Regions from separate parts of the Streptomyces sp. BoleA5 genome, predicted to be linked through region 1. Evidence: riboswitches for the same ligand, from Rfam matches in the RefSeq annotation. Region 1 holds a riboswitch; the other holds the start of a gene.

Evidence for each region. Region 1 has a riboswitch for S-adenosylmethionine ahead of B085_RS0102825 (aminotransferase class V-fold PLP-dependent enzyme). Riboswitches for the same ligand answer to the same signal wherever they lie in the genome.
Region 2: linked by a shared signal. The riboswitch ahead of thrC (threonine synthase) and the one ahead of B085_RS0102825 (aminotransferase class V-fold PLP-dependent enzyme) in region 1 are both predicted to bind S-adenosylmethionine.

What each region holds. Positions count from the first base shown of each region.
Region 1 is NZ_KB892090.1:605,975-611,327, reverse strand. Features, by position in the region: gene B085_RS0102840 (hypothetical protein) at 1-240, opposite strand, end outside; gene B085_RS0102835 (rhomboid family intramembrane serine protease) at 355-1,134, shown strand; gene B085_RS0102830 (Lrp/AsnC family transcriptional regulator) at 1,131-1,412, shown strand; gene B085_RS0102825 (aminotransferase class V-fold PLP-dependent enzyme) at 1,450-2,844, opposite strand; SAM riboswitch class IV at 3,001-3,117, opposite strand; gene trpD (anthranilate phosphoribosyltransferase) at 3,246-4,310, opposite strand; gene B085_RS0102815 (cytochrome b) at 4,437-5,353, opposite strand, start outside.
Region 2 is NZ_KB892102.1:381,318-386,670, reverse strand. Features, by position in the region: gene B085_RS42865 (alpha/beta fold hydrolase) at 1-315, shown strand, start outside; gene B085_RS0118415 (alpha,alpha-trehalose-phosphate synthase (UDP-forming)) at 339-1,799, opposite strand; gene B085_RS0118410 (glucosyl-3-phosphoglycerate synthase) at 1,906-2,877, opposite strand; SAM riboswitch class I at 3,035-3,162, shown strand; gene thrC (threonine synthase) at 3,181-4,467, shown strand; gene B085_RS0118400 (ubiquitin-like small modifier protein 1) at 4,512-4,790, shown strand; gene B085_RS0118395 (cold-shock protein) at 5,217-5,353, shown strand, end outside.

The sequences.
Region 1 (5,353 bases):
CGCCGCCGCCGTGTCGGGGCGGTCGACCAGTTCGACCTGGTCCACGGCGTTGCACCAGCGGCAGCGCACCGACTCCACGGTCTCGCTGAGCACCTCGCGCTCCTCGACCGAGGGCTCACCCGCCAGGTCCAGGTGGACGTACTCGACGACCTTGCTGGAGCGGGTGACGTCGAACCGGGTCAGATTGCCGCACAGGGTGCAACGCCAGCGGGTCGTGACGGTCGGCAGGGGCACCGGCATCGGTCGTCTCCTCGGTCGTGCGGATGCGTTCCGGTCACCCTACGGCCTCGGTGGTCCCGCGCGCTGCGGCGAGGCGCCCCGCGACCGTTACACCCGTTCCGTCATGATCGGTCCATGGTCATCCCGGTGTACGACAAGAACCCCGTCCACCGCACACCCGTGGTGACGTACGCGCTGATCGGGCTGTGCGGGGTGCTCTTCCTCATCAGCCCGTCCTCCGGGCTCAACTACATGTACGGCATGGGCCACGATCAGGTGTGCGCCCAGGCGACGTACTTCGCCCGCTGGGGTGTCATCCCCACCGAGCTCTGGCACGGCCACGTCCCCCCGGCCCAGGTGCCGATGCCGAACGGCTGCCCGCCGCTGAAGTCCTTCGCCACCTCGCCGTTCGTGTCGGTGCTCACCGCGCTGTTCGTGCACGGCGGTTGGTTCCACCTGCTCGGCAACATGCTCTTCCTCTGGGTCTTCGGCGACAACGTCGAGAACCGCATGGGCCGCTTGCGCTTCCTGCTCTTCTACATCGCCTCCGGCTACGTGGCGACGTACGGCTACGCGCTCGGGCACACCTCCTCCACCCAGACCCTGGTCGGCGCGTCCGGAGCGATCTCCGGGGTGCTCGGCGCGTACCTCTACCTCTACCCCAAGGCCAGGGTGACCAGCGTCTTCCCCTTCCTCTTCTTCCTGCCGCTGCGCTTCCCGGCCTGGATGGTGCTGATCTTCTGGTTCGTCCTGCAGTGGCTCGCCGGCGAGATCCAGCAGACGGGTCCCGGGGTGGCCTACCTCGCCCACATCACGGGCTTCGTCTGCGGCTTCCTGTGCGCGTGGGTGTGCTATCGCGCAACGCCTAAGCTTGAGCCCGCAGCCAGGGCGAGCCAAGGAGACCTACAGCCGTGATCACCGCGATCGTGCTCATCAAGACCAGCGTCGACCGTATCCCCGAGATCGCGGAGTCCATCGCCGCGCTCGACAGCGTCAGCGAGGTCTACTCCGTCACGGGGACGTACGACCTGGTCGCCATGGTGCGGGTGGCCCGGCACGACGAGCTCGCGGACGTCATCCCGGGCCGGATCAGCAAGATCCCCGGCGTCGAGGCCACCGACACCCACGTGGCGTTCCGCACCTACTCCCAGCACGACCTCGAGACGGCCTTCGCCATCGGCCTGGACGCCTGACCGAGCCGCCCGGCGCGGCGCACCCGGGCCGGGCCGCTCAGGCCCGGTCCCGGTCCGGCACGCAGCGGCCGTCCTCGGTGCGGTAACGCCACTTGGCCCCGTCCGACACCAGCTCCCGCACCGCGTCGACGAAGCGCTCCACGTGCTCGTCCGGGGTGCCCGCGCCGAAGGAGACCCGGATGGCGTTGAGCGTGGCGGCGTCCCCGGCCGAGGGGTCCGGGAGCTCGCCCGAAGCGGCCTCGGGGGCACCGCACTCGCCCGGCTCCTGGTCGGCGGCGCCGAGCAGGGTGCGCAGCAGCGGGTGCGCGCAGAAGAGGCCGTCGCGGACTCCGATCCCGTACTCCGCGGAGAGCGCCGCCGCGAAGTGGGAGCTGTTCCAGCCGTCGACGACGAAGGAGACGACGCCGACCCGGGGGGCGTCGTCCCCGAACAGCGAGAGCACCCTGACCTCGGGGACCTCGGCCAGTCCGGCCCGCACACGGGCCACCAGCGCCTGCTCCCGCCCGACCAGCCGGTCGAACCCTGCCTCCGTCAGCGCGCGGCAGGCCGAGGCGATCGCGTAGGCGCCGATGACGTTGGGCGAGCCGGCCTCGTGCCGGGCGGCCGTGGTGTGCCAGTCGACGTCCACCCCGCCGTCCGCACTGCGGGCCACCCGCCGGGAGGCGCCGCCACCGGCCAGGTAGGGCTCGGCCGCGCCGAGCCAGTCGGCGCGGCCGGCGAGCACTCCGGAGCCGAAGGGCGCGTAGAGCTTGTGCCCGGAGAAGGCCACCCAGTCCACGTCGAGTTCCGCGACGTCCACCGGGTGGTGCGGGGCGAGCTGCGCCGCGTCCAGCACGATGCGGGCCCCGTGGGCGTGGGCCGCCGCGGCCAGCTCCCGCACCGGCCAGAGCTCACCGGTCACATTGGACGCCCCGGTCACACAGACCAGAGCCGGTCCGTCCTCCGCCCGGGCGGCCAGTGCCCGCTCAAGCGTCGCCACCGCCTCCGCCGGGGTGCGGGGGGCACCGAGGTAGGTCACATCGGCCTCCCTCCACGCCAGCAGGGACGCGTGGTGCTCGGTCTCGAAGACGAAGACGCTCGTGCCGGCCGGTACGGCGGCGGCCAGCAGGTTCAGCGAGTCGGTGGTCGAACGGGTGAAGATCACCTGGTCGCCGGGGCGACAGCCGAGGAACTCCGCGACCGTTGCGCGGCTCTGCTCGAACAGGTCGGTCGACAGCTGCGAGAGGTAGCCGGCCCCCCGGTGCACGCTGCCGTAGTACGGCGCGTAGGCCGCCACGTCGTCCCAGACCCGCTGCAACGCGGGCGCGCTGGCCGCGTAGTCGAGGGCGGCGTACCCCACCTCGCCCCCGGTCACGAGCGGCACGAGGACCTCGCGTCCCAGGACGGGCAGCGGAGCGTGGACGGACGAGGGCAGGGCAGGGCGCGGCGACATGGCGAAGTCTCCTGGGAGCAGGCGGGGGTGAAGGAACGTCAGTGATGACGGAACAGCCCTCGGCACGACGGGCGGACGCCCGGGAAGAGGGTGGGGAGGGGCGGCTGGGGGCCGGAAGGGCCCTAGCGCATTCGCTTGCTCATGGAGGAACTCCTCTGACCGCGCTTGCCGCAGACCTCGCTGCCTGCGGCCTGGTCATCACCCGGGGCACCCCGCCACGGAAGGAGGGTTGCCGGACAGCGGGCCGGGGCCGTTTCGCTGTCACTCGTGACCTGCGCAGCATCATGCCACAGGGGCACGCCGCCGCAAGCCGCGGTCCGCATCCCGGACGGCCCGCCCTGGACCGGACAGCGCGCAGGGCCGGGGCCGAAGGCCCCGGCCCTGCGTGGTGGTTCCCGTCGTCAGACCTGCGTGGCCGCGGCCCAGCGCTCGAGCGTCCGTGCTGCCGCCCCGGAGTCGACCGACTCGGCCGCCCGGGCGATCCCGGCCGCGATCCGCTCGGTCAGCGGACCGCCCGCGCCCTCCAGCGCCACCAGCGCGGCCGCCGAGTTGAGCAGCACCGCGTCACGCACCGGGCCGGTCTCGCCCGCCAGCAGCCGGCGGGCGACGTCGGCGTTGTAGGCGGCGTCCGCGCCCCGCAGCGCCTCGATCGGCACCAGTTCGATGCCGACGTCGCGCGGGTCGAAGGACTCCTGCTCGACCTTCCCGTCCCGCACCACCCACACCTGGGAGGTGGCCGTGACGGTGAGCTCGTCCAGCCCGTCGTCGCCCCGGAACACCAGCGCGGAGGAGCCGCGGCGGGCCAGCACGCCCGCGATCAGACCGGCCATCCGGGTGTCGAAGCACCCCACGGCGGAGGCGCCCACCCGGGCCGGGTTGGTCAGCGGGCCGAGGATGTTGAAGGAGGTCGGGATGCCCAGGTCGCGGCGGGCCGGGGCGGCGAACCGCATCGCGGGGTGGAACCTCGCGGCGAAGCAGAAGGTGATCCCGGTTTCCTCGGCGACCTCCGCCACCCGGCCGGCGGGCAGGTCGAGGTTGATGCCGAGCTTCTCCAGGACGTCGGAGGCACCGCTGGCGCTGCTGGCCGCCCGGTTGCCGTGCTTGACGACCTTCGCGCCCGTGCCGGCGATCACGATGGCGGACATCGTGGAGATGTTCACCGTCCTGGCACGGTCGCCGCCGGTGCCGACGATGTCCACGGCGGGGCCGGGGATGTGCAGCGGCTCCGCGTGCGCGTACATCGACTCGACGAGGCCGGTGACCTCCTCGACCGTCTCCCCCTTGGCCCGCAGGGCCACCATGAAGCCGGCGACCTGGGCGTCCGAGGCCTCGCCGCTCATGATCCGGTCCATCGCCCACGCCGCTTCGGCCGCCGTGAGGTCCTTGCCGTTCAGCAGCGCGCCCAGGACGTCGGGCCAGGAGCCGCCCGCCACGGATGCGCCTCCGGCGGGGTTCACAACGCTCATGGTCCACTCCATGGGGTCTGACGTGCGGCGGGAAACATTCGGCTCCAGCCTATCGGCGCGGGGGAACGGGAAAGGGCCCCGTCCATCGGATGGACGGGACCCTGCCCGGTGGCACAGCTTCAGTGATCAGTGGTGACCGTGGCCGCTCGTGATCTCCTCGTACTCCTCGGCGGTGGGCTTGTCGATCTGCGTTCCCTCGCCGTAGTAGCCGCGGGACAGCTTCGCGCGCAGCTTCGCCGTGGGGCCGACCTTCTTCTCCACGCCGTTCTCGTCGACCTCGGGGCCGACTTCGAGCGGCTTGGGCTGCTCGTGCTGGGTGAGCTTGAACAGCGCGCCCTGCTCCAGTGGCTCGTGGATCTCGATGAACTCACCGTGCGGGAGCCGCTTGATGATGCCGGTCTCGCGACCGTGCAGCACCTTGTCCCGGTCTCGCCGCTGCAGACCCAGGCAGATCCGCTTGGTGACGAAGAAGACCAGCACCGGCAGCACGAAGAACGAGACCCGGACCACCCAGGTGATCGCGTTGATCGACAGATGGAAGCGGGTGGCGAAGAGGTCGTTGCCACCACCGACGAGCAGGATCAGGTAGAGGCTGATCCAGGCGGCGCCGATGCCCGTGCGGACGGGACGGTTACGCGGCCGGTCGAGCAGGTGGTGCTCGCGCTTGTCACCGGTGACCCAGGACTCCAGGAACGGGTAGACGCCCATGAAGCCCAGGACCAGCGGGAAGATCACCAGCGGGATGAACACGCCCAGGACGAGTGTGTGACCCGCGAAGTTGATCTCCCAGCCCGGCATGATGCGGATCAGGCCCTCGGAGAAGCCCATGTACCAGTCGGGCTGGGCGTCGGTGGACACCTGGTCCGGCCGGTAGGGGCCGTAGGCCCACACCGGGTTGACGGAGACCAGCGCGGACATGGCCGCGATGACACCGAAGACCACGAAGAAGAAGCCGCCCGCCTTGGCCGTGTAGACCGGGAAGAACGGCATGCCCACGACGTTCTTCTCCGACTTGCCGGGGCCGGCCCACTGCGTGTGCTTGT
Region 2 (5,353 bases), on a different contig from region 1:
GGCGACAGCCCCGAGGTCTTCACCGAGGACGTCCGGTCCGCCGCGGCCGCCGGCTACGACACGCCCGAGTCGATCGAGGCCACCAACCGGTGGTTCGAGACCCTCTACCAGGACATCATCGACTACAACGGCTACCCGAAGCTCTCCATGCCGCTGGTGTACTTCAGCGGCAAGCTGATGCCGGTCTCCGCGGCCATGGTGGACCTCATGGTGGACGACGTCACCTACGTCGAGTTCCCGGGGGCCGGGCACTTCCTCGCCGAGGAGCGCCCCGAGCAGTTCGTGGCCGAGATCCTGAAGGTCTTCGGCGCCTGAGACCACCCGGGGGGCCGTCCTGGCTAACCCAGTGCCCGCAGCTGGTCCAGGAACCACTGCTGCGGGGGGAGCGCCGTCGAGGCCGCCACGAGTCGTTTGGTGGCCTCGGCGCGCTCCCCGTGCGACACGGACAGCGCCTGGTGGAGGGCGTCGGCCGTGGCCCGGATGTCGTAGGGGTTGACCACGAACGCGTCGTCGCCCAGCTCCTCGTACGCCCCCGCCTCGCGGGAGAGCACCAGCGCCACGCCGTCGTCGGAGACGACCGGGATCTCCTTGGCCACCAGGTTCATTCCGTCGCGGATCGGGTTGACCAGCGCGACGTCCGCCAGGCGGTAGGCGGCCAGGGAGCGCGCGAAGTCGTCCTTGACGTGCAGGACCACCGGCTGCCAGCCCGGCGTCGCGAACTCCTCGTTGATCTCCTCGGCCAGGTCGGAGACCTCGTCCGTGTACTCCCGGTAGACGGCCAGGTCGTGGCGGGAGGGGTAGGCGAAGGCGATGTGCACCACGCGCCCCTGCCATTCGGGGTGGTCGCGCAGCAACTGCGCGTACGCGAGCAGGCCGCGCACGATGTTCTTCGACAGCTCGGTGCGGTCCACGCGCACGACGACCTTGCGGTCCGGGCCGCCCACCGCCTCCTGCAGCACCGCCAGGCGCTCGTCCACGTCCGGTCGGTGCGCCCGCTCCCGCAGGAAGTCGGCGTCCGCGCCGAGGCCGTGCACGCCGATGCGCGTGGTGCGGCCCCCGTGGGTGATCGTCAGGCTGCCCGCGTCGCGGATGACGGAGGCGCCCAGCACGTCCGCGCAGCACGCGGCGAAGGCGTCCGCCCAGCGGTGGGTCAGGAAACAGGCCCGGTCGGCGCCGAGGATGCCGCTCAGCACCTCCGCGGCGACGTCGTCCGGCAGCAGGCGGAAGTAGTCCGGCGGGGCCCACGGGGTGTGCGAGAAGTGGCCGATGCGCAGGTCGGGGCGGCGCGAGCGGAGCAGCTGCGGCACCAGCGCCAGGTGGTAGTCCTGCACCAGCACGGCCGCGCCCTGGCCGGCCTCCTCGGCGAGCGCGTCGGCGAAGGCGGCGTTGTACGCCACGTACGCCGCCCACTGGTCCCGGAAGTCCTCGTCGAAGACGGGCTCCAGCGGGGTCTGGAACAGCATGTGGTGGACGAACCACAGGACCGAGTTGGCGATGCCGTTGTAGGCCGACGCGAAGGTGTCCGCCGGGATGTCCAGCATCCGTACGTGCTGCCCGCCGGTGTCGGCGATGGGCAGCCGGCCCGTGCCCCCGGCGCCGCGCAGTACGGCGGCCCGGTCCCCGTCGCCCAGGGCCGCGCAGACCCAGACGGCGTCCGCGTCCGGCCCGATGGCGCTCAGGCCCGACACGAGTCCGCCCCCGCCGCGGCGGGCGGTGAGCGTGCCGTCCTCGCGGAGGCTGTACGACACGGGGCCGCGGTTGGACGCGACCAGAACGCGCGCGGCATGCGATGCGACCATGCGGCCAGCCTAGCCACGCATCCCGGACCGCAAACGTACGAGCTAGCCCAGCCGGGGGTTTTCCGGCCGCGTCCCGTCGCGGCTCCGTCGCGGGTACCGCCTGGGATCAGGCCACCGCGCGGCGCTGGGCGTACTCGGGGATCGTGCGCATCGGGGGGCGCTCCTCCGTCGCGACCTCGTGGACGTGCGGCTCGAAACCGCCGCCCGGTGCGCGGTCGAACTGCGTGAGGAAGGGCCGCACGAGATGGCCGCGTGCCAGGCGGATCTGCGCCGTCCGGTAGATCGCCGCCGCCATGCGGCCCAGGGCCTGGCCGTCCTGGTGCCGGTGGTGCCGGACGCCGACGTCGACCTGCGCCAGGGCGTCGAGCCCGACCGTGCCCAGCGCGTCCACCAGCAGCCCGAGCTCCACCCCGTACCCCACGGGGAACGGCAGCCCCTCCAGCAGCGAGCGCCGCGCCGCGTACTCCCCGCCGAGAGGCTGGACGAACCCCGCCAGCTGCGGCCAGTGCAGGTTGAGCAGCGGTCGCGCGACCAGCTCCGTCACCCGTCCGCCGCCGGCCGGGACGACCGTCCCGCCGGTCTCCAGGGGCCGGTCGTACATCGCCTTGACGAGCCGCAGATCCGGGTCCGTGAGCAGCGGCCCGACGATCCCCGACACGAACCGCGCGTCGAACTCCCGCAGGTCGGAGTCGACGAAGCAGACGATCTCCCCGTGCGTCACGAGCAGCGAGCGCCACAGCACCTCGCCCTTGCCGGGCAGCGCGGGCAGCCGCGGGAGCACCTCGTCCCGGTGCACGACGACCGCGCCCGCGGCCGCCGCGACCTCGGCGGTCCGGTCGGTCGACCCGGAGTCCAGCACGACGAGTTCGTCGACCAGCGGCACCGCCTCGCTCATCAGCTCGCGGCGGATCGTCCCGACGATCTCCCCGACCGTGGCCTCCTCGTCGAGGGCGGGCAGCACGACGCTGACCGTGCCGCGCGCGCCCGCGGCGCGCTTGGCGGCGAGCAGTTGCGGCAGCGGCCTGTGGTCGGCGGTCCAGGACCGTCGTTGCAGCCAGCCGGCCACCTCGTCGAGCACCGGGTTGCTCCGTTTCTGCCCGTCTCGCAGGACGGACGGCCCATGACCAGGTTCGAGGTCGTCGGTTACAGTCGTGAACACGAGGCACGACCATCGTATGTCCACGGTGATCGCGCCCCGTCCGACAAATGCCCGGGCAGTACGCCCGGCGCCATACCGCTCATCCAGAGGGGCAGAGGGAACGGCCCGTTGAAGCCCCGGCAACCCTCCCGCCGACCGCGAGGTCCAGGTGGGGAAGGTGCCAATTCCGTCTCACGGCGAGATGCGTCGTGAGGAAGATGAGGAGAAAGGGCCTCGCCTGACATGGCTGCGCAGACCGTTGCATCCGCGTCCACCGATTCCGCCTTCGGCCCCGCGTCCGCGCTCTCCTGCCGCGAGTGCGGCGAGCGCTTCCCGCTGGAGCCCCTCTTCGCCTGCGAGGCCTGTTTCGGCCCGCTCGAAGTGGCGTACGACCTTCCGAGCGGCGACCCCGAGACCCTCCGCAAGCGGATCGAGTCCGGGCCGAACAACATCTGGCGCTACGCGCCGCTGCTGCCCGTCCCCGCGGACGTGGCCTCCAAGCCCAACCTCAACCCGGGCTTCACCAAGCTGGTCAAGGCCGACAACCTCGCCCGCGAACTGGGCGTCACCGGCGGCCTGCACATCAAGGACGACTCCGGCAACCCGACCCACTCCTTCAAGGACCGGGTCGTCGCCATCGCCCTGGAGGCCGCCCGCACCTTCGGCCTCACCACGCTGTCCTGCTCCTCCACCGGCAACCTGGCCGGCGCCGTGGGCGCCGCGGCCGCCCGGGCCGGCTTCCGCTCCTGCGTGTTCATCCCGCACGACCTGGAGGAGGGCAAGGTCGTCATGGCCGCGGTCTACGGCGGCGAGCTGGTCGGCATCGAGGGCACCTACGACGACGTCAACCGCTTCTGCAGCGAGCTGATCGGCGACCCGATCGGCGAGGGCTGGGGCTTCGTCAACGTCAACCTGCGCCCCTACTACGGCGAGGGCTCCAAGACGCTCGCGTACGAGATCTGCGAGCAGCTGGGCTGGCGCCTGCCGGACAACATCGTCATCCCGATCGCCTCGGGCTCGCAGCTGACGAAGATCGACAAGGGCCTGCGGGAGCTGACCGAGCTCGGCCTGGTGGAGGAGAAGCCCTACCGCGTCTACGGCGCCCAGGCCGAGGGCTGCTCCCCGGTCTCGACCGCCTTCAAGGCCGGCCACGACGTGGTGCGCCCGCAGAAGCCGAACACGATCGCCAAGTCGCTCGCCATCGGCAACCCGGCCGACGGCCCGTACGTGCTGGACATCGCCCGGCGCACGGGCGGCGCCGTCGAGGACGTCACCGACGAGCAGGTGGTGGACGCGATCAAGCTGCTCGCCCGGACCGAGGGCATCTTCGCCGAGACGGCCGGCGGTGTGACCGTCGGCGTGCTGCGCAAGCTCATCGAGACCGGGCAGCTCGACCCGGCCGGCGAGACCGTGGTCCTCAACACCGGCGACGGGCTCAAGACGCTGGACGCCGTCGCCCCGACCTCCCGCCCCACGGCCACCATCCGCCCGAGCCTCGACGCGTTCCGCGCCGCCGGCCTGGCCGGCTGATCCCATCGCACCGGCTGACCCAGACTGAAGGTGAACCCCGCATCATGAGCGCTACCGTCCGCATCCCGACCATCCTCCGCACCTACACCGGCGGCCGGGCCGAGGTCCCCGCCGAGGGCGGCACCCTGGCCGACGTCATCGACTCGCTGGAGCAGAACCACCCGGGCATCTCCGCGCGGGTCCTGGACGACACGGGCAAGCTGCGCCGTTTCGTGAACGTCTACGTGAACGACGACGACGTCCGCTTCTCCCAGGGCCTGCAGACCACGGTGGGCGAGGGCGCGTCCGTCTCGATCATCCCGGCGGTGGCCGGCGGCTGCTGAGCCGCGCGGCCCGCGGAGGCGACAGGGGTGCCGGGGACTTCCCGGCACCCCTGTGTGTTCGAGGGGTAGTTGAAGGCCTGTACAGTTGCCCTGAACGGCTCGCAACCCCCTGCAACGCTCTGCGCGACCCCCCTTCCCCGGGGCGGCCTTGTCAGCGATTTATCGCCAAATTCCCGCAGCGATTGTCTTGTTGGCCGCTTATGTCCGGTCCGAGTTGCCCCGGATTATTCGCCGATCAGGCTCTTCTTCCGATTCTTCGTGCCCGGAATTCTCGTCCGATTGACCTGTTGCAGACAGCGTCCGGGCAGATACATTCAGCCGCGGTCGACGCGTTCCGGCGCACGCCCCCTTGGCTGTAGGGGGTGAGGTCTGACCCGGGTCCGCGAGGTGCGGGTCTGCGAAGGGCCAGCAATAGGGGAGTTAGGAATGGCTCAGGGCACCGTCAAGTGGTTCAACGCGGAGAAGGGCTACGGCTTCATCGCGGTCGACGGTGGTGCGGACGTCTTCGTGCACTACAGCGCGATCCAGATGGACGGCTACCGCACCCTCGAGGAAGGTCAGCG